Regions from separate parts of the Sulfurovum sp. NBC37-1 genome, predicted to be linked through region 3. Evidence: riboswitches for the same ligand, from Rfam matches in the RefSeq annotation. Region 3 holds a riboswitch; each other region holds the start of a gene.
The links. Region 3 has a riboswitch for cyclic di-GMP ahead of SUN_RS09560 (type IV pili methyl-accepting chemotaxis transducer N-terminal domain-containing protein). Riboswitches for the same ligand answer to the same signal wherever they lie in the genome.
Positions count from the first base shown of each region.

Region 1: another riboswitch for cyclic di-GMP. It lies ahead of SUN_RS13815 (hypothetical protein); the one in region 3 lies ahead of SUN_RS09560 (type IV pili methyl-accepting chemotaxis transducer N-terminal domain-containing protein).
Region 2: another riboswitch for cyclic di-GMP. It lies ahead of SUN_RS06140 (hypothetical protein); the one in region 3 lies ahead of SUN_RS09560 (type IV pili methyl-accepting chemotaxis transducer N-terminal domain-containing protein).

Region 1 covers NC_009663.1:2,160,179-2,170,738, reverse strand. The annotation lists gene argF (ornithine carbamoyltransferase) at 1-428, opposite strand, end outside; gene hemB (porphobilinogen synthase) at 551-1,522, opposite strand; gene ribA (GTP cyclohydrolase II) at 1,615-2,196, shown strand; gene SUN_RS10825 (proprotein convertase P-domain-containing protein) at 2,426-4,810, shown strand; gene SUN_RS10820 (hypothetical protein) at 4,822-5,499, shown strand; gene SUN_RS10815 (hypothetical protein) at 5,587-5,970, shown strand; cyclic di-GMP riboswitch class I at 6,054-6,152, shown strand; gene SUN_RS13815 (hypothetical protein) at 6,211-8,910, shown strand; gene SUN_RS10805 (hypothetical protein) at 8,922-9,599, shown strand; gene SUN_RS10800 (hypothetical protein) at 9,645-9,824, shown strand; gene SUN_RS10795 (asparagine synthetase B family protein) at 9,859-10,560, shown strand, end outside.
Region 2 covers NC_009663.1:1,212,455-1,223,014, forward strand. The annotation lists gene SUN_RS06095 (SH3 domain-containing C40 family peptidase) at 1-279, shown strand, start outside; gene rsmD (16S rRNA (guanine(966)-N(2))-methyltransferase RsmD) at 317-928, shown strand; gene SUN_RS06105 (NYN domain-containing protein) at 925-1,674, shown strand; gene SUN_RS06110 (nucleoside deaminase) at 1,675-2,136, shown strand; partial or broken gene SUN_RS13770 (cytochrome P460 family protein) at 2,535-2,963, shown strand; gene SUN_RS06120 (response regulator transcription factor) at 2,971-3,654, shown strand; gene SUN_RS06125 (sensor histidine kinase) at 3,644-4,645, shown strand; gene SUN_RS06130 (ATP-dependent helicase) at 4,796-6,865, opposite strand; gene SUN_RS06135 (hypothetical protein) at 6,866-7,204, opposite strand; gene SUN_RS06140 (hypothetical protein) at 7,291-7,854, opposite strand; cyclic di-GMP riboswitch class I at 7,885-7,959, opposite strand; gene murA (UDP-N-acetylglucosamine 1-carboxyvinyltransferase) at 8,140-9,408, shown strand; gene SUN_RS06150 (CYTH domain-containing protein) at 9,414-9,887, shown strand; gene SUN_RS13025 (bifunctional diguanylate cyclase/phosphodiesterase) at 9,890-10,560, opposite strand, start outside.
Region 3 covers NC_009663.1:1,895,913-1,906,472, forward strand. The annotation lists gene SUN_RS09540 (ATP-binding protein) at 1-969, opposite strand, end outside; gene SUN_RS09545 (hypothetical protein) at 982-1,956, opposite strand; gene SUN_RS09550 (type IV pili methyl-accepting chemotaxis transducer N-terminal domain-containing protein) at 1,987-2,811, opposite strand; gene SUN_RS09555 (type IV pili methyl-accepting chemotaxis transducer N-terminal domain-containing protein) at 2,825-3,604, opposite strand; gene SUN_RS09560 (type IV pili methyl-accepting chemotaxis transducer N-terminal domain-containing protein) at 3,597-4,388, opposite strand; cyclic di-GMP riboswitch class I at 4,460-4,540, opposite strand; gene SUN_RS09565 (c-type cytochrome) at 4,668-5,024, shown strand; gene SUN_RS13795 (DUF2231 domain-containing protein) at 5,046-6,047, opposite strand; gene hemJ (protoporphyrinogen oxidase HemJ) at 6,108-6,542, opposite strand; gene SUN_RS09580 (endonuclease/exonuclease/phosphatase family protein) at 6,546-8,090, opposite strand; gene SUN_RS09585 (YidB family protein) at 8,107-8,544, opposite strand; gene SUN_RS13140 (thioredoxin family protein) at 8,545-9,333, opposite strand; gene SUN_RS09595 (CvfB family protein) at 9,342-10,205, opposite strand; gene SUN_RS13145 (outer membrane beta-barrel protein) at 10,407-10,560, shown strand, end outside.

The sequences.
Region 1 (10,560 bases), 260 kb from region 3:
AACTCTATCATCGTCAGGTAGTCCGTCATCAACTGTACAGGATGGTAGGAATCCGTCAATCCGTTGATGACCGGTACTTTGGAGTAGGCAGCGAACTCTTCGAGCTTTGACTGTTCGAACGTACGTATCATTACCATATCGACCATGCGGCTGATAACCCTTGAAGTATCTTTCATCGGCTCACCCCGTCCCAGCTGTATGTCATTGGCGGAGAGGAAAAGCCCGATACCGCCAAGCTGGTAGATCCCGGTCTCGAAACTCACACGTGTACGTGTGGAACTCTTCTCGAAGATCATTCCGAGCGTCTGTCTCTCCAGGTAGGGAACGAATTGCTTCTGCTTGGTCTGTGCCTTGATCTTCTGTGCCAAAGCGATCATTTCCAAAAGTTCTTCTTTGTTGAAGTCTTTAAGCGTTAAAAAGTGTCTCATTGGACTGCCTTCTTATCCTACTCACGTATGGATAGTAAAATTTAAAAGAGATTATTTTACCATAAATGGCTTGAAAGTTATGAAATTAATTATTGTCGGGGTGAGGGCACCCCGATCTACAGTTATTTCTGCAGTAAAATCGCCGCCTCTTTGGCATGATAGGTGATGATGATATCCGCACCCGCACGCTTGAAACCGAGCAGTGTCTCCATCATGACCTTGTCGTAGTCAATGACACCGGCTTTGGCCGCCATTTTGAGCATGGAGTATTCGCCGCTGACGTTGTAGACCGCTAGAGGCAGGCTGACGTTGTTCTTGACATCGCGTATGACATCCATGTAGGCCAGGGCCGGTTTGACCATGAGTATGTCCGCGCCTTCCTGTTCGTCGGCGACACTCTCCGCGATGGCTTCCCTGCGGTTGGCCGGATTCATCTGGTAGCTTCTTCGGTCTCCGAAAGAAGGCGAGCTTTCCGCGACATCCCTGAACGGTCCGTAGTAGGCTGAAGCGAATTTGGTCGAGTAGCTCATGACAGGCAGGTTGACAAAACCTGCGCCATCAAGCCCTTTTCTTATCGCCTGTATCATTCCGTCCATCATGCCACTTGGTGCGATCATGTCAACACCTGCTTTGGCGTGTACCACGGCCTGCTTGGCCAGGTTGTCAAGTGTAATGTCATTGTCAACCGTTTCCAGAACAGGGTCGAGTACACCGCAGTGTCCATGGTCCGTATATTCGCAGAAACAGAGATCGGTGACAACGAATATGTCGGGATGTGCCGCTTTGACCGCTCTGACCGTTTCGGCAATGATCCCATGCTCGCACATGGCATCTGACCCTACAGAATCTTTCACATCAGGAATACCAAAAAGAATGATGGCCCTAATGCCGAGTTTCTTGAGTACGTCACACTCTTTGACGATCTCATCAATGCTCATCTGGTAAACTCCCGGCATGGAAGCCACTTCGTCTTTGATGCCTTCGCCGCTTCTGGCAAAGAGTGGATACATAAAGTCATTGACACTCAAATGTGTCTCCTGCAAAAGGTCTCTGAGGACAGGGTTGATTCTTTTTCTTCTAAAACGTGCGAACATAATCTTACTCACCTTTGAAATAAATTGGGGTATTTTACACTAATTATGAATTGTTAATTATTAATTGTTAATTGTTTCTGTATAATTCCGGCATGAAAAACATAGAGATATCACAAATCGCTACTTTACCGACCAAATACGGCACCTTTAAAATACAGGCATTCAAAGAGATAACCGACTGTGACGATGGCAAAGAACATTTGGCCGTCTTTACCGAGGATCTTGCAGAAACTCCCATTGTACGTGTTCATTCGGAATGCTTGACGGGTGATGCGCTTGGGTCTGCCAAGTGTGACTGCGGAGAACAGCTGCATTTTGCCCTGGAGCTCATCGCAAAAGAAGGCGGCATGCTCATCTACCACCGCCAGGAAGGCAGGAATATCGGCCTGCTTAACAAAGTCAATGCCTATGCCCTGCAGGATAAAGGCTACAATACAGTCGAAGCCAACCATCAGCTGGGCTTTTCCGCCGATGAGAGGACGTATGAGATCGTCGAATACATTCTGAACCATTTTGGCATCAAAAAGCTCAGGCTTCTGACTAACAACCCAAAGAAAATAGAAAGCCTTCCCCGCATAGACATAGTTGAACGCATCCCCATACAGATCGAACCCAACCCGTACAATGAGAAGTATCTCAAAACGAAAAAAGATGAGCTGGGGCATCTGCTTTAAGCATACGAGACAGTCAATTTACGCTCCCCACGTTTAATAATTGATTAATAACCAAAGAGATATAATTAATAATATATACTAAAAGAGAAAGCCTCCCTGTTGCGGAGCAGGTCCGGAAAGCTATGGGTCTGTGAGCTGTCATGTGACAGCAGATAAAAAGATCGCCAGGTTGCCTAATAAAAAAGTTTAAATAGTGTGAGTGTAATTCACTTACAGATAAGGGGTAATAATGAAAAAAACATACAAAATAATACTGAAACAGTTTTTGTTTCTGGGAATGATGCTGGCTGGAAGCTCGGTATCTGCTGCGACACTGGACTGGAATACAGTGGGATGGTCTCCGGCAGGTTCCTTGACCCAATCTTACACGGATGTTGATAGTTCAAAGGTCAATATTGATGTTACGATGACAGAGGACACAGATAGATATAACAGTGGTGTTCCTTCAGTTAATAGTACCTATGGATTGGACTACTACGTAAATTATAGTTCTAATACACAAAAAATTAAAACAACAATCACTTTTTCTTCTCCTGTAAAAATCAGCTTTTTGCGCTGGATAGATATAGATTCAGGAAATCCTTCTACTGACTTTGACGATAGAGTGATCGTTACTGCAAAAGATACTTCCGGGGCAACGGTTTATCCAAGTAGTGAAACTCTGGGTGATCATATTGATAAAAATGGTCCCGGAGATTATGAATCAGACGGTACTACTCTTAATGATGATGATCCAGATGGTTACGTAACGGTGGCATTTGAAGATGTTTATGTAACCGAGGTCTCTTTTGATTATACGAATGGTAGCAATGCTCAAAGTGATCCTAATAATCAGGGTATTTATTTGGCCAATATCACTTTTGATGCACTTGATTCAGATGGTGATGGTATTGCAGATGTCAAAGATATCGACGATGACAACGACGGGATTTTGGATGTGGATGAGAGTACACCTGCTGTAACGGAATCAAATACAGCATCGGGAACGATCCCTGATAATGGGTATCCTAATACCTGTCTGGATAGAACGTTCGATATACAAGATAGCGGTATAGTTAATGATGTAACGATCAAAGTAGATATTGCGCACACGTGGAGAAATGATCTGATCGTTCAGTTGATTTCTCCCTTTGGTACAGCGGTTGATCTGATACGAAATGAAGGTGGTAGTCACAATAATTTGAGTGCAACCTTTTTCGATGCGGCGACAACCTCCATTGTAGGGGATACGACGGATTTTACATTGGGCTCTTTTTTGCCCAGACAACCCGAGCAGGCGTTAAGTGCGTTCAATGGAGAGGATCCGCAGGGTACTTGGACGCTGCATATGTGTGATGACGCAAGTCAAGATACGGGAACTTTTAATGAGGCGAATCTTACCATCAACTATGTAAATGAACTGGATAGCGATAACGATGGTATTATTGACTGCCTCGACCTCGACAGCGACAACGACGGCATCCCGGATAACGTGGAAGCACAGCCGACTGCCACCTATGACGAACCGGATTCTGCCTGGGCTGATGCCGACGGTGACGGGCTGGCGGACCAGTACGACACCGACAGCGGAGGCACAGCAGTGACACCTTCGGATACTGATGGGGACGGTATCCCCGATTATCTCGACAGCGACAGCGACAACGACGGCTACACCGACTGTGAAGAGGGTAACAGTGTTGCCACGGGCTGTCCGATCACCCCGGGCGATACCGCTTCGACAAAGACAGGCCTTGTCAGCTGGGCACAGGGAAGCCTGGGTGATGTCTACTGGGATACAACCAACAGTGCCTCAGTATCAAACGGCAATGTCGATGACCCATCAAATGATCTCTTCAATGAAACAGGAGACACATCTGAAGTAGGCTACCGCGAATTCCTCTGCGGGAAAAACCGAACCACACTCACACACTTCCAATGGAAGATCGTCAGCTTCTGTTGCGCCACGGGTTCGAACCATATCGAAGACCTTCTTGGCGGCGACTTGGGTGCCTACGGTACCGACTGGGTCGTGTTCAAGCAGAGCGGAACAGACCAGTATGAGATCAACAGCGGCCATAAAAATACTACCAAAGCACAGCTTGCTGCCACAGACACGGTAGTGCCAGGAAAAGGCTACTGGATCATTGCAGACCTCGGAGGGGCAGGAAATGAAAAAAACATCACGATCGATAAAACACTTTCGAACCTGAGTCCCGCTTCAACGGTTACTTCTTCATCAGTAGGTATCACTAATCCCGACTTTACAGAAGTACACGAATACCTGCTGCCCAAAAATGAAGTCAGTGACCCTAATACGGTCGATTACAAGAAATATATGGCAGGCAACCCCTTCCCGTACGCATTTCAGCTCTCTGATCTCTATTTCAAGCACAATGCGGGTGGAATGTCTTACAATGAGATGGGCAATACAGCCAATGACAACTATATCAACAAGATCGTCTATAAACATGACAGTAATAAAACAGGCCCTGTGAGCGGTTACATGGCAGTAGACCCTGCAACCCCGGGCTTTGATGGTTCCATTCAACCAATGGAAGGATTCTTCATCAAGATAGAGAAGAACCAGACCGATAATTATGTCAACCATTTCGCTTACCCGCTGATGAACAAGTAAAGGAGCAAACAATGCAAAACAAAAAAACAAAGATACTTCTTGTCCTCGCAATGCTGCTGATGATAGGCGGTACCATGCTCCAGGCAGGAAGTGGTAAAAGCGTACAAAAAACACAAAAAGCCAAAAAAGCAGGATGGTACATGCGTACGAGAGTATCCGCCACCGCAGAGGACGGTAGCGTCTATGAACATAACAGTGCAGGTGTCTTCGGCGAGCTTAAACAAAGTAAAGCCAAAAAAGACAGACATGATGTCGCTGCATACGGTCCTGCAGTACTTCAGGTGGTCTTCCCCCATTACGACTGGGAAGAGGGTGATGCCGGTGACTACTGGAGTGACTACCGAAAATACAAAAAGGCAAGAGCAGACAAAAGAGCCGTCTGGACCTTCCAGGTCAAAAACCAGAAAACAGTCGATCTCTCAAACGCAGAGATCCACATCAAGCTTGATGATGCCATAAAAGTGAACTATATCAAAGAGAACGGAAACGTAAGATACATAGAGATCGGAACAGACAAAAAGATGAAGAAGAGATTTATCCTAGTCGATGTGGACAACCACCAGACCTACAGTGTGGATGAACTCGAATACGCCAACCTCTCAATGGACGGCAACCATACCAGGACCTTCAGATGGGTCAGGGGTGATGTTAGGAAAAAAGACTTTAAGCCGGTTGTGTTGCCGGAGTAGGTCTTGTCCCACCAAAGATTAAAGTCCAACTTGGATGGCAATGTTAGAAGGTGACATAAGTAAATTGAACTGGAAAGGAAGTATAGTATGCCAAAAGAAAGAATGCTGATCTATGGAGTGATTCTCCTTGTGTTGGCTGTGATCGGTTACTTTAAGTACAGTGGCGCAGAGAGTGAAAAACATGCTGTAACGCATAAAACGGTAAAACAAGAACGAAAAGTATCTGCCGCCAAGGTAAATACTGCAAAAGCAGATGAAAGGTCAGAGCCTGTAGAGGATGTTGTATCTGAGACTAAAGAAAAGAGTGTTTCTGCTGAGAATCCGAAGATGTCTGATGCAAATGATGAGGAGGAAGCGGAAGATGAAACCCCTTCGGTCAAACGAAGCCAGCTTATAGGCGGTGCGGATGTGGAGTGGATAGAACCCAAGCCAAAAGACCCGGACAACAAATTTGGTGAACCTCCTTTGTAAAAGTTGTAGGTTTGGCACGGCCAAACCTACATTTTATATTAAATTCAACCTAAATTAGATAAAATAGTAGGAATTTAAAGAATGAAAGAAAACGCCACCCCTGTTGCGAAGCAGGTTCGGAAAGCTATGGGTCTTTGATGCTGTCGCCTGGCAGCAGACGAGAAGATCGCCAGGTTGCCTAAATAGAAAAAATTTATACGCTGTATTAAGTATAATTTGCTTGCAGAGAAGAGGCAATTAATGAAAAATACATACAAAACAATACTGAAACGATTATTAGTTATGGGAATGACACTGGCTGGAAGCTCGGTATTTGCCGCGACACTGGATTGGAGTAGCCAGGGAGGATGGGATGCCGGCGATCTTTCAAAAAATTATACCAATGTGGATGGTAGTCACATCGATGTGGATGTTGATATTACCGGAAACACGGGTAGGTTCGAAAATAATGAGCCTAATGATATAACTGACAGTGTCGATACATCGCTGGATCTTGATGTGAATTTTAACACCAAAACGGAAAGCGTAACGACGACATTGTATTTTTCCCAGCCTATACAGATTACCAAACTGCGAATTCGAGATATTGATTATGCGGACCAGTTTTTGGGTGCTAAATTTGAGGATCGCGTTATTATCAAAGCGGCAGATGATGATGGGAATGTATATGAGCCTGACAATGTGGCAAAAGGTTCGCATATTGATGAAAACAGTGCAGGAGACTATGAAAGTGACCAGTCAGGGCCTCTTGATGATGATGATCCAGATGGATATGTCACGATGCAGTTTAGCAATGAGTATATCACTGAACTCAATGTTACATATACTTCAGGAACTAATGTACCGCGGAATAATCCGACAGAGCAGCATGTCCTTTTGGACAATATAGATTTTCATGCGAAAGATACCGACGGTGATGGCGTAGCGGATTTTTGGGACATCGACGATGACAATGACGGAATCTTGGATGCCGTGGAGATACAGGGTGCTGGTAACTGTGCTTATGGTTTCTTCCATATGATCGATGGTGTATTAAATGTGTTTGATCCTGAAAATGAGGTTTATTTACCTATAGGAGGGCAGAAAGCAAGTATCAATGCGATGGGCTTTGATGATCAAAGCGGTAAACTCTACGCATCGGTGCGTGCAGCTACGACCGATGATTATGGTACTTCACTTGTAAAAAATGATGTGATAGAGATAGATCGTTACAGTGGCAAGATTAAAAAAGCCAATACGATCAATAACAGCAAAATCGACAGCTATGCGGCAGATTTTTATAATGGAGCACTTTATGCACGCAAAAGTACAACTAAGTTATACAAGTGGATAAAAAGTGGTGACATACTGAGTGAGATAACATTTACTTCTGGATCGGAAAATGCTGCTGACTTTGCCATAGATGATTCAAGCGGTACAGTTATGGCATACGGGTTACGATCAACTAGTCAGACATCAGGAAGTGCAGATAATACAAGACTATATAAAATAAATCTTAGCAACAATACCAGTACCAATGTTAAGCTAACTGTTACAACGCCGGATGGGGCTGATTTGAGTAAAGGATGGGGTGCAACATTTATAGCAGACAACAGTAAATTGTTTGCAGCCAATAATAATGGATACATTTATGAGATTGTCGATTATGATACTGCTACTCCGACCGCAACATTTCTCTATCGTTCGGTTCCAACCGGTAATAATGATGGTGCAAGTTGTCCTGATGCCAACCAGTATGCTGTAGACAGTGACGGTGATGGAATCGATGACTATCTCGACCTCGACAGTGATAACGACGGTATTCCGGACAATGTAGAAGCGCAGCCAACTTCAGGCTACGATGCACCTGATTCTACTTGGACAGATGACGATGGTGACGGCTTGGCAGATCAATATGATCATAATACTGCAGGCGTCGTGGGCAGTAACGGCCTGATCCCACCGGATAAAGATGGAGACAATACTGCCGACTTCCTCGACAGCGACAGCGACAACGACGGCTACACCGACTGCGAAGAAGGTAGAAATCAGCCTGTTTGTACGCCCAACCCGACTGTACGAGATAACGGTATGCCAACATGGTACTATAACGATGATGATTATAATCACGTAAATGGTTACATAACAGATCCTGACCCAGACGATGGCGGAAATATTCAGGACGAAGTCACGGGCAACCACGAAGCCGCCTACCGCGAATTCCTCTGCGGGAAAAACCGAACCACACTCACACACTTCCAATGGAAGATCGTCAGCTTCTGTTGCGCCACGGGTTCGAACCATATCGAAGACCTTCTTGGCGGCGACTTGGGTGCCTACGGTACCGACTGGGTCGTGTTCAAGCAGAGCGGAACAGACCAGTATGAGATCAACAGCGGCCATAAAAATACTACCAAAGCACAGCTTGCTGCCACAGACACGGTAGTGCCAGGAAAAGGCTACTGGATCATTGCAGACCTCGGAGGGGCAGGAAATGAAAAAAACATCACGATCGATAAAACACTTTCGAACCTGAGTCCCGCTTCAACGGTTACTTCTTCATCAGTAGGTATCACTAATCCCGACTTTACAGAAGTACACGAATACCTGCTGCCCAAAAATGAAGTCAGTGACCCTAATACGGTCGATTACAAGAAATATATGGCAGGCAACCCCTTCCCGTACGCATTTCAGCTCTCTGATCTCTATTTCAAGCACAATGCGGGTGGAACGTCTTACAATGAGATGGGCAATACAGCCAATGACAACTATATCAACAAGATCGTCTATAAACATGACAGTAATAAAACAGGCCCTGTGAGCGGTTACATGGCAGTAGACCCTGCAACCCCGGGCTTTGATGGTTCCATTCAACCAATGGAAGGATTCTTCATCAAGATAGAGAAGAACCAGACCGATAATTATGTCAACCATTTCGCTTACCCGCTGATGAACAAGTAAAGGAGCAAACAATGCAAAACAAAAAAACAAAGATACTTCTTGTCCTCGCAATGCTGCTGATGATAGGCGGTACCATGCTCCAGGCAGGAAGTGGTAAAAGCGTACAAAAAACACAAAAAGCCAAAAAAGCAGGATGGTACATGCGTACGAGAGTATCCGCCACCGCAGAGGACGGTAGCGTCTATGAACATAACAGTGCAGGTGTCTTCGGCGAGCTTAAACAAAGTAAAGCCAAAAAAGACAGACATGATGTCGCTGCATACGGTCCTGCAGTACTTCAGGTGGTCTTCCCCCATTACGACTGGGAAGAGGGTGATGCCGGTGACTACTGGAGTGACTACCGAAAATACAAAAAGGCAAGAGCAGACAAAAGAGCCGTCTGGACCTTCCAGGTCAAAAACCAGAAAACAGTCGATCTCTCAAACGCAGAGATCCACATCAAGCTTGATGATGCCATAAAAGTGAACTATATCAAAGAGAACGGAAACGTAAGATACATAGAGATCGGAACAGACAAAAAGATGAAGAAGAGATTTATCCTAGTCGATGTGGACAACCACCAGACCTACAGTGTGGATGAACTCGAATACGCCAACCTCTCAATGGACGGCAACCATACCAGGACCTTCAGATGGGTCAGGGGTGATGTTAGGAAAAAAGACTTTAAGCCGGTTGTGTTGCCGGAGTAGGTTCTACGGTAACAGTCTTATTATGAAAAAACAGGAAAATATAAAATGATAGAAAAAAACCATTCGGATTTCTCAGGAGAAACAGAGAGACAAAAGAAACCGTATTCTTCTCCGAAAATAGAAATAATAGCGAATGTGAGAATGGCAACAAAAGGATCCACAATAGGCGGTACTGATAGTGGTGGGCAAAGTGCCAATGTTCCGTCAGATCCAGGTGGCTGGTAATTCGTAAAAAAAACAGTAAGATAATGTGATATAGTTGAATAGTATTTTTATTGCTTATTTAGTGAATGGGAATGGTGAAAAAAGCCATTCCGATCAGGAAAGGACTATTAAAGAAAGCTACTATCGCTATGGCAAAAGATTACCGGCCAAATTAAAAGGAGCATTCGCTTTCGCCTTTTACGACACTGAAAGCAAACAGACATTCTGCGCGCGCGACCCACTCGGGATAGCGCCGCTGTACTATACGAAAACCCCGGAGGGGTACCGTTTCGCCTCGGATATAGGAGAACTTCTCTCCCTCCCTTCCGTTTCCAAAAAACCGAATCTCCGTTCCATGCAAACCATGATGCAATGTTTTGCAGTAGACTATCATGAGACGATGTATGAAGGGATTTACCGTTTGCCTTCCGGGCACAGTATGACCATCGAGAACGGGGAAAAGCAGATAGAACGCTACTGGTTTCCCGAAAAAATCGAGATAGACTACGGCATCGATGAAAAGGTGGCGGCACAAAGATTAGAAGCACTGTTTGAACAGGCAGTCGAGAGGTCAACCTCTTCGCCGGAAGAGACTGCCTTTGAACTGAGCGGAGGACTTGATTCCGCTTCGGTCGTTTCCCTGCTGGCGCTGAAGAAAGGCTCCGGGCAGATCGACAGTTATTCGATGGATTTCGGACTGCTTGCCTGCGATGAGGGTGCGTATGTGGATGCCGTGCTGGCAGAGTACCCTGTAAAC
Region 2 (10,560 bases), 680 kb from region 3:
AAAGGTATCCCGAGACAGGCAAAGAAAAAGAAGATCATCCGGGAAGCAGACCCTTTCCGCTCCCTGCTCTACGTTCCCGGGCATATAGTTCTCTATCTTGGCGAGTACAAAGGGGAACCGGTGATCATGCATACCTATTGGGGTATTCGCAAGAAGGACGGTTCAAAGCTGGTTACAGGACGAACCATAATTACCTCTACGGAACCGGGCAAGGAACGCAGAGATACCAAAGAGAGCAGCAGGCTTATCAATACACTCAAAACGATAGTGAAATTCTAATAGAATATAATCAATAAAACAAGGTAAAATACGCTCTATGAAAAGAAAAGAAAAGATCAAATTGTTCACCACCACCATCATCGCGGGGGAATTCAAAGGAAAACATATCGAGATACCCGATATCTCGACCACGCGGAGCTCCAAGTCCATTCTGAAGGAATCCTTCTTCAATACCGTCCAATTCGACATCATCGACAGGAATTTCGTTGAAGTCTTTGCAGGCAGCGGTTCGGTTGGACTGGAAGCACTCAGCCGCGGTGCGGCACAGTGTTATTTTATGGAGTATAACAAGACTGCCTTCCGATCCCTCGAGAATAACATCAAACAGACCGACCCAAGCCGGTGTCATGCATTCTACGGAGACAGTTTTGAGAATTTTGCCACTGTTTACGGATTGTTGAAACGTCAGGGCGGGAAAACCTATTTCTATTTTGATCCGCCTTTTTCTACCAGAGACGGGATGGATGAGGTCTACGACAAAACCATAGCCCTCATCGGACAGATCGAACCTGAGGTATGTGAAATGGTTGCCGTGGAACATATGACCAACCTGACCATGCCTGATGATATCGGTGCTCTTGAAAAGGTTAAAAAGAAAAAATTCGGACGCAGTACATTGACCTACTACCGTCCAAAAGGTAAAGCATGACAAAAAAAGAAGACCATATCGCCCTTTTCATCGACTGTGACAACATTTCACACCGCTCGATCGAAGGGATCATCAATGAACTGAGCAAATACGGCGTGGTGAATATCCGCCAGGCTTACGGGAACTGGACTAAAGACAATCTAAAAAACTGGGAAGATAAACTCCTCGAGTTCGCCATCAAGCCCATACAGCAGTTCGATTATTCCAAGAACAAGAATGCTACGGATATCCTTATGACCATCGACGCCATTGACCTGTTGCATACCAAAGATATCGATGCCTTTGCTTTTGCAACCAGTGATTCAGACTTTACCCCTGTAGTTATGCGTGTACAGGCCGAAGGTATCAAGGTATTCGGTTTTGGGGAGAAAAAGACTCCCAAACCCTTTATGGCAGCCTGTTCACAGTTCATTTTTACCGAAAAACTGATGGCGACATCGGTCAAGCATGAAGATATACCGAACGCTGAAGTAACAACACCTGTACGCAAAAGCGGCAAAGAGATGCGCCAGGATACCTGGCTGGTCAATGTACTGCGAAATGCTGTGGACCATACCATGGATGAATACGGCTGGGCAAACCTTGCAGACGTGGGGACCTACATCAACAATTCTACCTCTTTTTCACCCATCAACTACGGCTACAAGAAACTGAGCAATCTTGTCAAGGAAATAGACCTTTTTGATATCGCCTACGATGAGCACACCAAACAGCTGAGTATCAGAGATAAACGCTGGAAGAGTTAAATGGACCCTTTTATGCGGGAAGCCTTCCTTGAAGCAAAAAGAGGGATAGAAGCAGGAGACGGCGGTCCCTTCGGTGCCGTTATTGTCAAAGACGGAAAGATCATTGCGTCCGGGCACAATGAAGTGGTCAAAACCAATGATCCCACCGCGCATGCCGAAATGATCGCCATACGAAATGCCTCTGCAAAACTCCAAAACTTCAAGCTTGAAGGATGCACGCTCTATGTGACAGGAGAACCCTGTCCCATGTGTTTCTCCGCGATCCACTGGGCACATATAGAGAGGGTCTACTACTGTAACACAAAAGAAGATGCTGCCCGCATTGGTTTTGACGACAGCCTGATCACCGAGATCATTCTGGGGAAGAAAAAAGATCCGGTCTCCTTTATGCATACACCCCATGAACAATGTCAGACACTCTTTAGTGTGTGGTATGAAGATCCGGAGAAAATACCTTATTGATCGCTATCGGTATAAGTAGGTTATTTCGTACTGTGTCAAATGGTTTTTTCTTTGGTTACTGCATTCTTGCCTTCTTATCCAGGGAGGACATTTTGTCCTTTAAAACGATTATTTGACAAATAACGGAACACTTTGTCCTATTAACGCCAATTTTAGGTGCTAAATTTTATAAGCTGATCGGTATATAATGTTCCTTGAATAAATAGAATCTACAAAAAACTATATAATATTTAGATAATCTCCACAATTATTTTTTATAATACAATTATCTTAAAAATACGAGGATATATTTTATGAAAACAATAACAAAAGTTCTAATCTCAACAGTTTTAGCTTCAGGCTTATTCGCACAATCCGATGTTTATTTAACGAACAATGCTGGTGTTCCAGATTTAAAAATGCCAAATAATAAATTGGCCTTCAAAGAAATTGAGGGGTATCAAAACTATAAAATTATTGCCACCCATTTCAGAACCGATAAAAATGAGATACGATATGTTTTAGCAAATCCAGTTGCTTATAATGCTCTTTTACATCAGACTAAGATTATGCCTGATGGAAGTAAAATTGTAAAAATCGGATGGAGTGTGAAAAAAATGCCGACTTGGCCGGGAGCACTTGAATCAGATAAAATACAAAGAGTCGAATAGATGATAAAAAACAGTAAAAAGTTTAATCATGACGGAGACCACTGGGGTTATGCCCGTTTTGTCAAAACTAAAGACGGTTATAAGCCTTGGGCTAAAGGTACACAAAGCTGTATTGCATGCCATGCGAGTGTAAAAAGTGATGATTATCTTTTTACGCACTTTCAAAAAACATTTTAGAGAGTACATGAAAAAAAAACTTCTTGTCATCGAAGATGAAAAAGCCATTGCTGATTTGATTGTACAAAGATTTGACACCTCTTTGTATGATGTAGATATATCTACAGATGGCAATGAAGCTCTTGCTAAATTACGTACAGATAAATACGACCTGGCAACTATTGACATTATGCTTCCTCATGTTGACGGACTTACGCTTTGCAAAAAATTCAGAGAATTCTCACCACAAACATTTTTAATTATAGTGAGTGCTCTTGATGAAGAAGAAACTAAACTCAAGGGATATGCATACGGTGCAGATGATTATATTACAAAACCTTTTAGTACCAAAGAGTTGCTTGCAAAAGTGGAGTCATATTTTAGAAGAGAAAACATTCTAATATCCCAAAAGTCAATAAATCTACAAAACCTTTCCTTGGATGATGCAAAAAAAGAGATTAAAATAAATGGTCGTGGTCTTGCGTTTACACCTAGTGAATATTTACTTTTCTTTACCCTTATAAACAATCCGAAAAAACTTTTTTCAAGAGAGGAGTTGTCATATCTGATTTATGAAAATAATTTAGGTGAAATAGACAGTAGAGGAATTGACTCACATATTTCGCATATTCGGAAAAAGATAAAAAAATTCGATACCGTAGAATACATTAAAACAGTTCATGGCCAAGGGTACATAATAAATGAGCATTAAAAAATTACTACTGATTTCCTACATTATTGCAGGATTTATCATATCAATATTTACCGCCTTTATGACATTTTATATTATTGATGTTCCTATCGGTATGAAAATGTTTTCAAAAATAGTCATAACTATTAGTATCGTTTTGCCTGTAATTGCTTTGTTGAGTTATTTGATTGGAAGTTATTTTTCCAAGAAATTTGCAGATATACAAAAGAGACTTATTTTAATATCTAAAGAAGATTTTACTCTCTATGATAAAAATGAATATATAGATGAGATAACTGAGATAAATAAAATACTCAACACTGTTTCCATACAGCTGGAGAACTCTATTAATGAGCTCAAAGAAAAAAATAGTGAACTGACATGGATGGTTCGCTCATTTGCTCATGATTTTCGAACGCCTTTGACTATTATACAAGGGAATATAGAGGCTATAGAAGATGGTTTGGTAGCCAATGAAAATATACCGTTAGTCTTAGAAAAAGTTAAATACGAGACTCACTATATGAATGAACTGCTCAGTGACGTACTTTTATTTATTGGGTCTATGAAAAGTGTTGTAAAAAAAGAGAAGATACAACTCAAAGAATTTATAGATAAAGAAATATTTGTACTCCTTGTGCCTGATGCAAGTGTCACTTTGATAAATGCAATGAAAGAAGAAGATGAGATTCTATTTACTAAAACAGATTTGAAAAAGATTATCATAAATTTACTTGACAATAGTATCAAGTTTACTACTAAAGGTAGTATCACTATTGCTTTAGAAAATAATTCCCTTATAGTGCAAGACACAGGAACAAGCATAGAGACAAAAGAGTGTGAGAAAATTTTTCAACCATTTTATACAGTGGATGAAAGTAAAAACCGCCTTAAAAGCGGTTTTGGATTGGGACTTGCAATAACAAAAAATCTAGCACAAAAAAATGATTATTCTTTAGCATGTGATACCAAGTATAAGAATGGGTTTAAAATAGCTTTAATACCTCAATGAGTCAACTGTATTCACCTTATTTTAGAGTAAAGAGGTCTGTAAAGTTTATCGGATCTAAAGGAGAAGAATATGCCACGTAAACCTCGTATTGAGATAGCAGAAGTACGGGGGTCAGTTGCCACCTATTGTCTGTTATTAACGGTGCCCTTATTAAACTTCTGCCGTTTTCTTCACCCTCTTCTTTTTGGGCTCTGGTTCAACGAACTCCCCTTTGATCAACCCTGCCTCATGCAGGAACTGTGAAGGTTTGTAGTCTATTTTCTTGACTTTGTCGTACTGGGCAAGAGAAAGGTAGAGTTTGTCTTTTGCTCGTGTGACGGCCACATAGAACAACCTTCGTTCTTCTTCAATGCTGCTCATCATCTTTCTATTGGGAAAACGGCCGTCCACCAGATCGACTACATAAACTTCCGGGAATTCCAGGCCTTTGCTGGCATGTACCGTCAGCAGATTCACCCCTTCCCCTTCACTGAGCTCTCCGCCGCCCAGCACCATGGCATTGACGAATCGGCCCAATTCTTTGTATTGTCGTGAAAGGTCGAGCAGCAGGTTGGCTTTACGCAAAATGCGTTCACGTGCCACTTTCTTCTTCTCTTCGTCCACCTCTCCGGTTTTCAGGCGCCCTCTCTGTGTCGAGAGCATTTCAACGATCCCGCTGTAGAGTTTGGATGAAATGGCTGTCCGGAGAATCTTGGCAGGATTCTTCTCGGATTTGATCTCATTCATCAGTCTGTAGAAATCATTGAAGAACTTTACACCGTCCTGAATGATCTTCGGGTGCTTGAGTAAAGGATGGCCGTAAACACTGTGAGGAAGATCGAGATGTTTGAAACGCGTGGCTGAACCGATCTCATGGTCATCGTCAAAGAGCCCGAGCTGAACATTTTTGTTGGGGTTAAGCTTGGGAAGTTCCGAATTAACCGGGTAGAGAACCCCCTGCATGAAATTACCGTTCCCAAAATGAAGAAAACACTGAAAGAACTCTTTGGAAAGTGCGGAACCCACGCCTGATGCATATTCAAAAACATGTATGAACGCCATCATATCCTTGGGGTTGACCAGCAGGGAGAGCAGATCGAGAAGAAATTTGATCTCTTTGGCATCGAAAAAACTTGTTCCACCCTTTCGTTTACACGGTATTCCCACTTCACGAAGACTCGCTTCTATCCCGTCTGCAGAAGAGTTGTTGCGGAAGATCACGGCAATGTTGTCATTGGGAACATGGGTATGCTTGATGCTCTGTGCAATAGCCTGATACTGTTCAAAGAGGTCTTTGTACATCAGCAGTCTTGGCGGGTGGGTCTTTCCGTGACGCCCTACTTCAAGTTTTTTGGGGTAAATGCGTTCGTTGCGCTCTATGACCCTGTTGGCAAGAGAAAGAATGGGGGCAGTAGAGCGGTAATTCGTTTTGAGTGTAAAAACATTGGCATCGGGGTATCGCTTGGAAAAGGTAGCGATATTTTCTATATTCGCACCATTAAAGGCGTAAATACTCTGATCATAATCTCCGACGCAAAAAAGCGAACGTGGTTTGAGTGTATCGATGAGCGCTCCCTGAAGCGTGTTGGTGTCCTGGTATTCATCTACCAGTACCTCTTCAAAGTGTATGGTGTTCTCCTCAAGATGACTTTTGATACGCAGCAGCAGGTCATTGAACGAAGCAAAACCGTAATCGATCTTCTCCTTCTCAAACTCCTGCACAATGTCCATATAGGCATCCATAATCACTTCATGATCTGGGTACTTTTCCAAAAACCACTCATCGAATCCCTCAAGGGAGGCATTTTGGTACAGAGAATACATCTCGTAAAGGTAGGTGGCCGAAAAAGGCGCCAGAGGCAGGTTCATTCGCTCAAAATTTCGTTTTTCGTAAATACTCCTGAAAAGTGTTTTGAGTTCTGAAGGCTGTTTGAGCGCAAGGTTGGGGTGCAGTTCTTTGAGCCATCGGTAGGAGACGGCATGAAACGTACCTGACTCGATACGCGATACGACTTTTTTTGGGAAATACCTCTCCAGACGGGCGATCATCTCTCCTGCAGCTTTGTTGGTAAAGGTCAGCAGAAGGATCTTCGAAGGGTCCGTGCCTTCATTTAGAAGATGGGCGATACGCCCGACGATGGTTGAAGTTTTCCCTGTCCCGGCGCTGGCGATGATGAGATTTTGTCCCAGAGATGCGGTGGCAGCGCTGAGCTGTTCAGCGTTGAGTGTGCTGAGTGGCAATTATATGTGACCGAGAATGTAGTAAGTATTTTTGTTGTCGACTTTTTTCAGGTTCAGTTTGTACTTATCCGCCCAGTGGTTGACGATCTTGTTGAAGGCACTGAGGTTGTCTGCCGAACTATCCTCGTTACATTTGATCTTAAGGTAGTTCTCCGAATTGGACATAGCAATATACCCTTTTTCCACGGCAAGTGCATCGTTAAATGATGGGAGATGCGGAGAAAATTTTTCAAAACCGTCCGTATTTGCGATGATATCTTTGATCTGATTAAGTGTCTGCGGGGTCTGCGAATAGCCGAGTTGAATCAAAAGTGCTTCAGGTGTTAGTTCGAGATGCATGTTTTTCCTAATATATATAGATAGTGTGTCAAGAATCAGATTGTAGCAAAAAAGAGGTTAGGAAAGAGAAGAAAAAAGACCGAAATTTAAAACAGTGTCTCTTTTGGTGTCTCTACTCTGGCAATAAGGTCTTTGTAGTGTTCGACGTTCTGAAAAGCTTTTTCATAACGCCATCGTAGTACGAATTCAATGATCTCATTCTTGAGTGTAGGATCAAGTGTTTCCGCTTTTCCAAAATATCCGAGTGAAACGTTTTTGGCTTTTTTCTTTCCATTCTTGTCTGGTTCGTAGGTAATAGCGATGATTTGGATATATTTTCCTTCTCGTACTTCTCCAAAATCTTCTTCTTTGAGACCGATACCGGATAGATTCATTGCTTTATAGATAAAGATATCATCAAAATTCGGAGATTTCTCAAAGATCTTCAGCTTTTCATAAAGAGCCTTGACTCTCGCGATATTTTCTTCTCTGACACCCTCAAAGCTGATATTTTCAACCGGTTTTTCATTCTTTTTGGCAGGTGTGGGAACGGGTGATACTTTGGGTTCTCTTTTCTCCTCTGTACTGACATCAGCAGCTGCTTCTTTCTGTGACAACTCCTCTTCCAAACGACTGGTAAGTGCTTTAAGTTTGTCTAAACTATTTGACATCACGGTTCCCTTTTCTTTAAATAATCAAAGTCTGGCAACCCGGCTATCTTCATGAGACCCGTGGCTTTCCGTCCCTGTTTCGCAACAGGTTTGGCATATATTAGATAATATAGTACTGCACATTTTATAATATTAACTTTAAATCATAGTGAATAATATCAAAATTTTTCTATTTTTTAATGTGAAAAGCTGAAAATAATAATATTATTTAATATTCTATTTGTTCTTCTACTCTTAACCAATCTTTTGATAGAATCCCTATACATTAAAAAGAGGTGGAGAACAGTGCAGTATCTGGAGATAAAAGGCGGGAAAAAACTGAGTGGCAGCGTGACAATAAGCGGTGCGAAAAATGCGGCGCTCCCTGTGATCGCTGCAACGATCCTGAGTGACAAAGATGTAACCCTCACCAATTTGCCAAATGTGGTCGATATCCGTACACTGCTCAAACTGCTTACCATGCTTGGCGGCGTGGTGGAACATGAGGGAACGGTTGCAAAGATCAATAATGGATCCATCACCTCGACCAAAGCGGTCTATGAGATCGTCTCGCAGATGCGAGCCTCCATTCTGGTACTGGGTCCCCTGCTCACCCGTTTTGGTGAATGTGAAGTCTCCTTGCCCGGCGGGTGTGCCATCGGGCAGCGCCCTATTGACCTGCATCTCAAAGCACTGGAAGCCATGGGTGCAAAGATTACGATAGAAAGCGGTTATGTCCATGCTGTCGCTCCCAACGGACTGCACGGTGCAAAGATCATTTTTGACAAGATCACGGTAGGCGGTACGGAAAACATCATTATGGCAGCCGCACTTGCCAAAGGAACGACCATCATCATCAATGCGGCCAAAGAACCTGAGATCGTACAACTATGTGAAATGATTGCTGATGCCGGTGTAAAGATAGAAGGTATCGGTACCAATGAACTCACTATAGAAGGCACGGACGGTATACCGCTTGCATTTAAAACCGTAGAGATCATCCCCGACCGTATCGAAGCGGGGACCTACCTTTGTGCCGGTGCGATCACAAAATCGGAGATTACATTAAACAAGGTCAATGCGGAGCATATACGCGCTTCTATTGACAAACTTGAAAGTATGGGGTTCACCTTTGATATAGCTAAGGACAGCATTACCATTCATCCTACAGATATTATCAACCCTGTCAATCTCATCACGATAGAGTATCCGGGATTTCCTACCGATATGCAGGCACAGTTCATGGCTGTTGCTGCTATGGCTGATGGGGAAAGCCTGATTGAGGAGCGTCTTTTTGAGAACCGATTCATGCATGTAAGCGAATTGAACCGTCTGGGTGCCGATATCTGGCTCAAGGGGAGTGTTGCTGCGGTAAAAGGAGTAAAAGAACTTCATGGTGCAGATGTCATGGCGACCGATCTGCGGGCCAGTTCTGCTTTGGTCCTTGCCGGGCTTGTAGCCGAGGGAACGACCAATGTCCGTCGTATCTACCACCTTGACCGAGGTTATGACAACCTGGAAGGCAAACTGGCTGCGCTGGGTGCGGATATCGTCAGAAAAGAAGAAGAGAAGTAAGTCGTATGCCAAAAGAGATAGAGCGAAAATTCCTTGTTGACAGCACAAAACTTCCCAAACTTCCTACCGCTCATCACATTAAACAGGGCTATATCCCTACAGCCGGTACTGCCACAGTCCGTATCCGTATCAGTGATGACCGGGCATTTCTTACCCTAAAAGGCAAAGCCAAAGGCTTGACCCGCTCAGAGTTCGAGTACGGCATACCTGTTGAAGAGGCAGAAATGATGCTTACCGAGCTCTGTACTTCCTCTCACATCAAAAAAAAACGTTATCTTATTCCCTATGGTGACCATACCTGGGAACTGGATATCTTCGAAGGGGACAATGAAGGACTGATCGTTGCTGAAATAGAGCTGCAGGCTGAGCACGAAACCTTCCAAAAGCCTCCATGGGTCACAGAGGAAGTCTCCTACGATCCACACTACAGAAACGCCTACCTTATCGATCACCCCTACTCCATGTGGGCTGATAGCTAGCGCTAACGCATCAGATACTGGGTCATTTCTTGCTTGGGGATGGGTCTTGAATAATGGTAGCCCTGTATGATGTAACAGCCGTTCTCCAACAAGTAACGTACCTGATCCCTGTGCTCCACACCTTCTGCTATGATCTCCAGATGCAGGCTCTCCGCCAGTGCGATCACAGCATTTGTAATGGCACAATCCTCGGTATTGTACGGTAAGTCAAAAATAAAAGTTTTGTCTATCTTCAGCTTGTCTACGGGTAGACGCTTCAGATAGGCCAAAGAGGAATAACCGGTACCAAAATCATCTATAGATATCTTGATCCCCATTTGGTTGAGCATATAGAGTTTTTTAATGGAGTGCTTTGGGTTGAGCATTACCTGGGTCTCCGTTATTTCGAACGTCAGCCATTTGACCTTGAAACCGGTTTTCAGTATTGTATTCTGCAGTGTGTAGAAGAAGTTTTCTTTCATTAGCTGTGAAATAGGAAGGTTCAAAGAGAGTATGCCCGGGTTAAGACCTATATGATACCACTCGACCATATCGCTCATGGCCTGATGCATGACATAGTAGTCCATCTCCCTTATAAGACCCGTCTCTTCTGCCAAAGGTATGAATGCATCAGGCAATATAAGCCCTTTTTCGGGATGTTCCCATCGTACAAGCGCTTCTAGCCCGACTACAC
Region 3 (10,560 bases):
GACTATCAGCATAACCAAAAGTACAAAAAGTGCAAAAAGTGTACCTGCTCCATACTGCATTAAACTGTTTTCGCTTTCTATGCTGCGATCTGCCGCCTTAACCTGTACCGTCCCCAACAGGATATGCTGTGCCCGTATCAGATAGTCTGTTTTCTTCCTGCTCTGCTTCATCCACTCTTTTGGCGTTATCTGATACTCTCCTGTCTCAGCATCGTAAAGTACTTTAATACGTTCAGGATTCCCTATTTTCCCATAGGCGTCTGCCGAAACAATCGATACAAGACTTTTCTTCAGGTTATAATCCGTAATCTGTTTCAAAGAGGGCAAAGCATCATGCAAAAGCAACTGATCCCAGGTTTGAAGATCTTCATCTTTCATAGGGTATCTTCCATTGATCACATAGAGTATTCCACTGTCTTCCAGCAGAACATTTCCATTGGCTTTCAAATAATCAGCATAGCTTGAAAGATACGCTTTCATAGCAGGATCTTGTTCCCCTGCTGTAATCACTCTTATCGCTCCAATAAGAGGCTGAAATATCTCCTGATGATAAAGGGTATAAAAAATATCTTTATAGTCGGACCCCATCGTATCGATCTTGTTTCTGACCTCCGAAAGTTTCTTTTTAACCATAGCAATTCTTTTGCTATGCAGTCTCAGGTTTGCATTCTGTCTGACATACATTTCCAAAGAACCAACGGTATGGTCTACAGCTTCACGGCTTGCCTTCAATTCACTGTCAGCAGCAGTACCGCCACTTCCCATATAGCTTGCACTGTCCAAGCGCTCTTTGGCAAGGGCATCTATTGTCTGGCTGAGCAGTTCAACAAAACGGACTTCTTTTTTACTCTCTTCGGCCTTCCTGTAATCATTATACGAAAAATATGTCTGGTAGGATACTCCTCCTAAACCGGCAAGAATCAGTACAATCAGAAAGGAAAAAATATTTTTATTGTTTAACAGATTCATCTTCATTCTCCTTTACTGATTCTGATTATGATATAAGGCAATCTTGACGATCAAGTCTTCAAGATAGGCTGTCGACATCAACATAAGTTTCGGAATGAAAAGTGTTTCTGACTTTCCCAAATACATACCATTGGCATACCAGGACCCCAACAGTTCACTCTTTACTTTATTGATATCCACAGGGTATTGATAGGATTCAACATCATTTAACTTATTTCCAAACTGTGCAATAGATTTATTCATCTGTTCACGATTGGTAGGGTTGTCAAAGCCCACATGCAGTGCCATATAGTATTTCATAATACGTTCTACCAGATACTCCATCTGTTTGGCTGCCATCAGCATACGTTCTTCTTTGCTAAAATCATACGCATGTGCTGCGGCAATGGAGTCAGCTCCTTCCAGCAGTGTTTCACTGTAGTCAAGCATCAATGCTGCATTTTCTTCCGTGACCTCTTCAGACAAAGTCTCTGCAATCTGGTCTTTACTGTATGCCAGGAACTCCAAAATATCTTTTGAATCAACATCTTTTGTCGTCGATGCGATCATTCGGATATTGTTGCTCAGTGTGACCAGTCTCTTCTTCAGTTGTACCTTTACCGGCTCTTTCTGAGGTGTCACGAACAGAAAAAGATACTCTTTTACGATCTGTTGACTTAAAAAACGTATATTTTCCGTAGCTTCAAGAATTTTGACATCACCCCTGGTAATTGTAGCAACCTTCTTTTCATTGATATCTTGTGTATTGTTATTGTCTACCGATTTTGAAAGTACTTTGGAGACCGTAGCAACCTTTTTCTGCTGTGCACTCTGTGTATTATCATTATCTTTTGTTTTTTTTGAAACTTTAGCTTTAGGGGTAGCCTTCTTTTTGGTAACCTTTTTCTGTGTGCTGTGTGTACTACTTTTGTCTCTTGTTTTCGAGTGTACCTGGGCTGCATACGCCAAACTTCCTGCCAAAAGACAGATACATAAGATTTTATTCATTTCAAATCCTTCTTGATTTTACAAATCATCTTACTTATAAAGTTCAACATACATTGCCGTGATCGTATTCATTTTCTTTGTAATATCATCTGTCGTATTGAAAACAATCAGAGGCAGTCCGCCTTTTTCTATGTTAAGATAGAATTTATAGACGATTTTCCACAGTCTGTCTACTTCATGAAGTTTCCTATTTATCTCCGGGGTATTTGCCTGATTTTTCATTAATGCCTTGTGCGCTTCCGAAAATTCGGCAACAGCTGCTTTCATTTGATCAACCGTATTTTTGTCTTTGATCCCTGCCTGATAAGCGATATAGTATTTTGCGATACGTTGAGCAAGCATTCTCTGCTTACCGGACTTTCCGACAATAGCGGATTCTTTCACTTTCACTTTCTCTTTAAGAGAGTTAACGACATACTGGCTTCCCTCAAGCATAGACTCGCTCAAGTCGATGATCAGCTGGGCATTATCAAGATTGAACGGTTCGTTTGCTGTTGTCTTAAAGTCTTCGATACTGAGTTCAACGAAAGAGAGCAGATTTTGAATCTCCGGATCATTGATGGAATCTACCAGTACTTTGTGTGCAGCAATCATCTCTTCAATAGACTTCTTCTGCTGTTTGCTTGCTTTCGATACGGCTATCTTTTTCCCGACATACAAATAATCCTTCGCTATCCTCTGGGAAAGCATACGCTGCTTCCCTGCGATATCGATCAGTTGGACCACATCGGCAATGGCCGTTTTTTTCGTTGTTGCAGCCGGTGCCTCTGTTGTCTGAACAGCATAGACATTTCCGGAGAACACTAAAACCGCTGCCGCCGCCATACTTATATTTTTTATCCATACATTTTTCATCTTCATCTTCCTTTTATTTTGATTCAATTTTGACATACTGTTGTGTAACACTGTTCATATTTTTCAAGATATCATTCGACTTCTTATAGATCAGGGTTGGAACAAATTTTGACTTTGAGCGATTCATCATTTCAAAGAAAACAAATGAACGCTTTACCTTGGCCAGCAAAATATTAATCTCCTCATTGTTCAACGGGGATTTTTCCAACTTTTCCAGCGAACTTTTGAAAAGTGTCAATGCATCATCCAGTTTCACTTTGAATTTTGGATCTTTGACACCCCAGACTTTCAACATATAGAGACTTGCCATCCTTTGTGAAAGCATACGCTGACGCCCCGCTATATTGACAATTTCACCAGAGTTTTTACCCGTTTCCCGAGTAAAGAGCTTTGTCGTTTTGTCCGACGCCTTCAGAAGTTTTTCCAGATCCACCTGCAGTGTTTCCGCTTTATCTATTTTCGGGCCCTCCTGCAATGTTTTTTGAAGTGGTTTCCACAGGGCTTCAACCTCATCAAGACTTTTTTTAATTGTATCATTTTTCGCATACCCTTTCAATGACGCCAAATAGTCTGCAAATTCATCGATAGTCTTTTTAAGATCCTTGGCCGGATCTCCAAAGGTATTTCCCATTCCGACCATAGCATAATCTTTCAACATACGCTGTGTATACATTCGCTGTTTACCAGCAATATTTACCGCATCCTCAGGACTCTGAATATCCACTGCCGCCAACGAAGCGGTCAACAGAAAAAAGGTTCCCAACTGTTTTGTTTTTTTGTATATATCAGCCATTTAATTTACCTTCCTGGGCAGCATAAAGACCCGTCGCAGTATTCATATCTTTGAGAATATCATTGGACTTTTTATAGATCAAAGCCGGAATAAACTTCGACTTTGACTTGTTCATGATCTCAAAGAACTTAAAAGACCTTTCCGCTTTTTTCAAAAGTACCGTTATCTCCGGAGTGTTCATATCGGATTTCATCAGGCGGTTAAGGGAATCTTTGAAAAGTTTCATAGACGCATCCATCTTCTTCTTGAACTGCGGGTCATCCACCCCCCAGACTTTCAGCATGTACAGACTCGCCATTCTCTGAGAGAGCATACGCTGCCTCCCTGAGATATTGATAATCTCACCAGACTGCTTCCCTGTCTGCTTGGCAAAGAGGCCAACTGCCTCATTGGATTGTTTCAACAGTGCTTCCAGATCTTCCTGCATCTTTCCGGCTTTCTCTTTGCTTGTCGGTTCATTCAGTGCTCTTTTAATGGGTCCCCACATCTTCTTCACTTTCAAGAGGCTCTCTTCTGTTTTGGGCTCTTTGTTGAATGCGATCAGTGAGTCGAGGTGATTTTCAAAATTCGCCATCGTCTTCGTCAGGTCTTCTTTTGGATTTCCGAAATTGTTCTGCAGACCGATCATTGCATAATCTTTCAGCATCCGCTGGGTATACATACGCTGCTTTCCTGCGACATCCACAGCTTGGGATAGGTTGACAATCTCAATGGCATGCAAAAATCCGATTGAGAAACACATTATTAGAAGGGTTTTTATCCAGTGTTGGAGAGGTTTATGCATTGTAACTCCTTTTTAATATTGAAAAAGGAACCACAATTAAAGTAATATGAAGTAATAGATACTACTTTATCTATGGCAGTCTGGTAAACTTGATATTCTAAAGTCCCATAACTTTCCGTCCCTGTCTCACAACAAGTTTGGCTTTTTCATTTTTTAGACAATTTTACATTTTGTCTTTATTGATTATACTTGGCATAATATTAAACAAAAGTTATTTTTTTATCAAAATTGATTTTTCATCATTTTATGAATATAATATACCAAAAAAGAGTGTTTGGAATGAAGAAAAAGATATTACTTGTACTTTTGTCGAACCTGCTGTTAAATGCAGAGACGATCTCGGAAGTCTATTTGAAGAACGGATGTCATGGATGTCACGGGCTTTTTGGGGAAGGTATCGGTGCATCACCTAGATTGCAGGGACGAAGAGAAGAGGTACTGCTCAAAAGGCTTAAAGACCTGCAAAACGGCAAAACACGGACGGCATTTGGAAATGTCATGATCTCATTTGCAAAAAACCTGGATAGAAACCAGACCGCCAAGATGGCGAAGTACCTCTCTACCCTTAAAAGAACGGAACAAGACGAAGTATACGAATTGGATTATGATGACAATGCAGGAGACGGGAGCTCCTGATCACTGTAAACAATTAAAGCACTATTCTGCAGGAGCGATCTCTTTCTTCTCATCTGCCTGAGCTTCACTTTTGAAGTTCGCGCTATCTTCTTTTGTGTCAAATGCCTCTTTTGATGCAGCTTCCTCCACTTCTGCAGATGCTGCCGCATGATCTTTTACAGCTTCTGGAGCGGCTATTGCAGCGGACTCCTCTTTACTGACACTGTCTTCAAGTTTCGTTGGTTCGGCAGGAGCGATCTCTTTTTTCTCGTCTACCTGAGCTTCACTTTTGAAGTTTGCACTGTCCTCTTTAGTCTCAAATGCTTCTTTCGATGCAGCCTCCTCTACTTCTGCAGCTGCTGCTGTGTGGTCTTTTACAGCTTCTGGAGTAGCTATTGCTGCAGATTCCTCTTTGCTGACACTGTCTTCAGGCTTTGCAGATTCCTCTGTCTTTTTGGCCTCTGCCGCCGCTTTCGCTTCCTCTTCAGCCTCTTTCTCTTCGGCTATATAATCACTCAGGTCATCTTTACAGTCAAAGAGTTCGTCATCTTTGGTCTTCACGATCTTGACATTGGCACCGTAAGTATAGACCAGTTCACCACCTTCTTTGCCCTGCTTCAGGATACCCACTACAAAAAGGATGAGTACCAGTAGGTAAAGTGCTTTCATCATCCCTCTGTTAATTATGGCAGAGAACAATTTAAAGACAAGTACAATACCCGATGCCAGCATCAGGTATGTTCCAAGTGTCTTGTGGGCCTTCAGGTCCGCCTGTCCCGCTTCAGAGAGCAGATCCCATGCGTGTTTTCCATCGGCTGATCCTGTAAGATATGCAGCAATTGCCGCCACAACAGTCAGTATCAGCAAGAAGAAAGAGATCATTCCTATCGCTCTTTTTTTGGTAAAAAGATTAATAATCTCCAACAAAAGCACCACGATCGGCAATGCAATGATAAAGTGATCGACCGGTGGGTGCATAAGTGCCGGTATATCGAACGGAAGCGGTATCTCAGGTATTTTAAACGGTAGAGTTGGTAATTCCATAATTCTTTCCTTAAATGTTGATGTTTAGAGATTATAACACAAAACTATTTAGTTTTATGACTAGAACGGTTTGACTACAACCATAATGACAATGAAAATCATCAGCAGTGTCGGTACTTCATTGTAAAATCTGAAATACTTCCCGCTTTTGTAGTAAGGATCAACGATCAGCTTTTTACGTATCATATTGAGTGAAAAACTGTATGCGATAAGCAAAGCAACAAAGAAGAGTTTCGCATGCATCCATCCGCCGCTTTGAAAAATACCGGGATTCAGATAGAGCATAAGTCCACCCGAAAGTATCGTCGCCCACATAGCTGGTACCCCTATATAGGTATAGAGCTTGTACTCCTGTACCTCCACCACTTCGCCAAAAGCCTTGTTGTCGGCATGCTCCCTGTGGTAAATGAAAAGTCTCGGTAGATAAAAAAGCATTGCCATCCAACTTGTAAAACTCATGACGTGAAATGCCAGTATCCATGTATAATATGCCATCTTTCAATCCTTCAAAATCGTAAAATCTTTTTTGCTGTAAATGACCAGCTGTAACTTCTTATAATACCCAAGATGTGCATAGTCTATCTTGATTTTTGACCCGTTTTGGGGTGTAAGTTTCCGGTTTTTGAAATAGAGGGATATCTTTTTGCCATTGACGTACAAATACCCATTTTTAACCACACCCACAAGATTACGTACCACCTCATTCTGTTTCATCACATCCAGAGAAGCATAATAAGGTATCAGGTCAGCCGTACCTTTTTCTTTCAGTTTGACCAGTGCCATGATCTCTTTGAGTCCTTTGTAGGTCGATATCTCCTGTACACGAAGGTCGAGCTTCATCCCCTCTTTCATACCCTTTACTACGCCAAATATAAAAATACCCCGTCCTTTTGGTGACTGTTTAACCACGGCATAACGCCCCCGCTTCAGGATGACTACAACATCCTCAAGTACAATAGGATGGTCCAGTTGATTCATTTTGTAAAGATCTTCGATACTACCCACAGTTGCTTTCTCCGGCATATCTTTTACAGAAGGAATATACGGTTTTGTATCGAATATCGCATAGACCGGGAGATGGTCGGAATACCCCCTGCCCGTATGTTTCCCGTTCTTGATCTGCCAGCGGTTGATATACCCTTTTGAAGTAAAGAGTCGGTCAGTCTTGAAAACCCTGAAAGAGTTGTTGACATAGTCAATGCCTTTACCATCGAACATCGAAGGCGGCAGCAAGATATGGTCAAGTGTACTCCTGTGTCCGTAGAACCTGTGGCTCCATCTCTCTTTGTAAGACAGCTCATTCCAGGTGCTGTAGTGCATTCCTTCAGGGGCTTTGCGTATTTGGGATTTACTGATGAGTTTATTGTTGTCAATCGTTTTCAGTATGTGATTGATCCCGGTCTTTCCCTGTGTATCATTCAGTTTTTTTGGCAGTGTCAGGTAGGCATCGTAGTTGGAGTTGAGATCTCCGAGGATTATGTACTCTTTGCTTGCCGGCATGGACAAGATACGTTTTTCAAGTGTCCTGGCATAGGCGATCCGTTTGCTCTCAACCCCTTTCCTGCTTTTAGACTTCCAGTGATTGGCAAAGATCGTCAGAGGATACCCGTCGACCTCTGCTTCCACTTCCAGGATGTTACGGACATAGGGAGAAAAGCTTACCTGAAGGTCCCTATGCTTTTTGAGAGGAAAACGAGACAGAAGCGCCACCTGGATGGGTGCGCCTTTTTTATGGGTAATCGCGCTGTATCGGTAGGGGCAGCCTACTCTCTTGAGTCTTTTCTGTAAAGCATTGAAAACACTTTCATTCTCTATTTCCTGCAACGCCACGATGTCGGCATCGAGATCGCAAAGTACTTCGGTTGTATGGTCAAGTTTGATCTCGGCCATACGTTTCGTCCAGTTGTGTTTCCCCGGGATATACTCCTCATATTCCGTTCCCTGATGGTTTGCATCAAAAAGGTTCTCAACATTGTAGGAAGCCACTTTGAAGGGTTTGGAAAAAAGCAGGAGGGGGAACAGTAAGAAAACAAGATAGCGCAAAGGTGATCTTTTCAGTTTATCGAAACATTTTGCTTAGCATGTCCATTGGGTTTCCCGAACCACCCATCATCTGGTCTACAATGTTGTTCTCTCCTGAAGTAACCCGGTCTATCACCTGTGGCAATGCATCCGCCAATGCTTTTTTGGCACTTTCTTCTCCTACGCCAAGTTCCTGGGCAAAGGTACTTACACGCTCTTCTCCAAGCAGATCAGGAACTTTTTCCGGATCAATCGCTTTGTTCTCACCGTTACCCAGCCATGAACCGACAATCTCACCAAGACCGTTACTTGAAAGTTTTGTCAATATAGAAGCCAGATCGATATTCCCGTCTCCATGTGTCAGTATCTTGCTCAGGGCAGTCGTGATATTCTCAAGATCAAGCCCTGTTGTTGCATCATCGCTATTGCCCTCTATTAACGAGGCACCCATCTTAAAAAGTTCATTCATATCCATCTACTCTCCTTTATGTTTTGTTTCTGCCATTTTTTTGACATTTTCCAGTAATTCCAGGAATTCATCGGCAGTACCGAAACCCTGCACCATTTCTATCACCTTGTCTCCATCCGAATTGATGAAATAGAACGAAGGTGTTCCCAGATGTTTGATCCCCAAAGGCAGTTTTTCGATCAGAAAGTTTTTCTTGACAAAAACAAAATCTTTGTTAAGCGCTTCCTTTACCTTATCTTCTACCATCACTTCTCTGTCCATACGTATACACCCGCGGCAGAAAGAGATGTAACCTTCGATCAGAATAATTTTATTCTGCTTCTTGGCGATCTTTTTGGCTTCCTCATAACTGTAACGTTTCACACTGTGTGCCACAGTCATTTTCTCGGAATAGCCATAGATAAAATCCGTCAATGCTTCGACCTCATCTTCGTCAAGCTGCCCTTTCATACTTGGCATCACCTCGAAAAAACGCGTAAATTCATCAGGTAAGACACCTTTGTCTCTGGTCGGTGCATTCAAATAGTCGGTCAGCCACTCCTCTATCTGGAATTTCTGCCCCTCCGCATCAAGCGCACGGTCACCGACCTGGTCTTTGATCATGAACGACATCTCTGTCAGCGTTGGCGCAGTCAGGTTCAAGTCTTTGTTGTCATGTTTTGCATTGGCTATGATTTTGTTCTGGGGAACATAGTATTGGTGGCAGGAAGCGCACTTCTGCTTGAAGACTTTTTCTCCCGACAGGGCAAAAAGGAAACTGTTCAGTAATATAAATGTTATAAAAACCGATCTCATTGTGACGCCTACACTAATTTGATACTGTCTTCAAGCAGAACGATCTTTTTGGCTTCTATCAGAGCGGTCAACGTACGTTTGAAGTTCTTTTTGCTCAACCCGAACACTTTTTTTATCTCTTCTGCATCACTTTTGTAGGTAAAGGGAAGCTCACCGTCCGCCTCTTTAAGGAGTTCCAAAATACTTCCTTCGGCTTCACCTATCTTTGCCTGTTTGCCTATGGGTTGTAATGAAAGGTCAAGCTTTCCGTCTTTACGAACGGTCTTGATATAGACCTTCTTACGGTCCCCTACTTTCACGGGCTCAAAGATCTCATTGGAGAACAGCATCCCTTCATACTGGTTGTCCGCGATCACTTTATAGCCAAGTGGCGTCTGGGCCAGCACAATGGCATCAAGCACTTTGTTCTGATGCAAGCCTTTCATTTCACGGTTGAAATATTTGCCGATCTTCTGTGTTCCGTAAAGCCGTCCGGTCTGCTCATCGAGACAGACACGCAGCAGGTATTTCTTGCCGATGTTAAAATGTTCCTTCTGCTGGGAGAGCGGCACAAAAAGGTCTTTGGGGAGCCCCCAGTTAACAAATGCTCCGTAGGGTTTGTAGTCCACCACGGTAAAGTAACCGTACTCGCCGAGTTTTGCATACGGCATCTTCGTCGTCGCTACGGGACGGTCCTCGCTATCCGTATAGACAAAGATATCCAGAAGCGAGCCCATAGGCATCTCATCTTCCATAATGTAGACATTGGGAAGCAGTACCTCTTCATAATCTTTGGAGGCAAGATAATATCCGAAGTCAGTATCGCGCTCTATCTTTAGGGTATTGACCTCACCTATCTTTATATGTTCGTTCTGGGTTTTTGTTTCTGTCATGGGTTATTCCGTTTTTGTCTGGTTTCGTGATACTCTCACGTTTTGCTGCTATTATAGCGGTTTTTGAGGGTATATACAATCTAATAGGCAATTTACCTGACGATTTTAAATGAAACAATGTATAATTGATAGTTTGAATTGCTGACCAATGGCAACTAAGTTAATTGCGTCAGTGATATATGATAAAAAAGGTGAGGAAGAATGAGAAATTTACTATTTGTAGTGCTATTGAGCAGCTTTGTCTGGTCAAGTATTGGTTATGTAAGTAATTTTAAAGGGAGTGCAGACATCGTACGCAGTATGAATACCCTGAAAGTAAAAAACGGTACGAAAATAAAGGTGAAAGATAAAATTA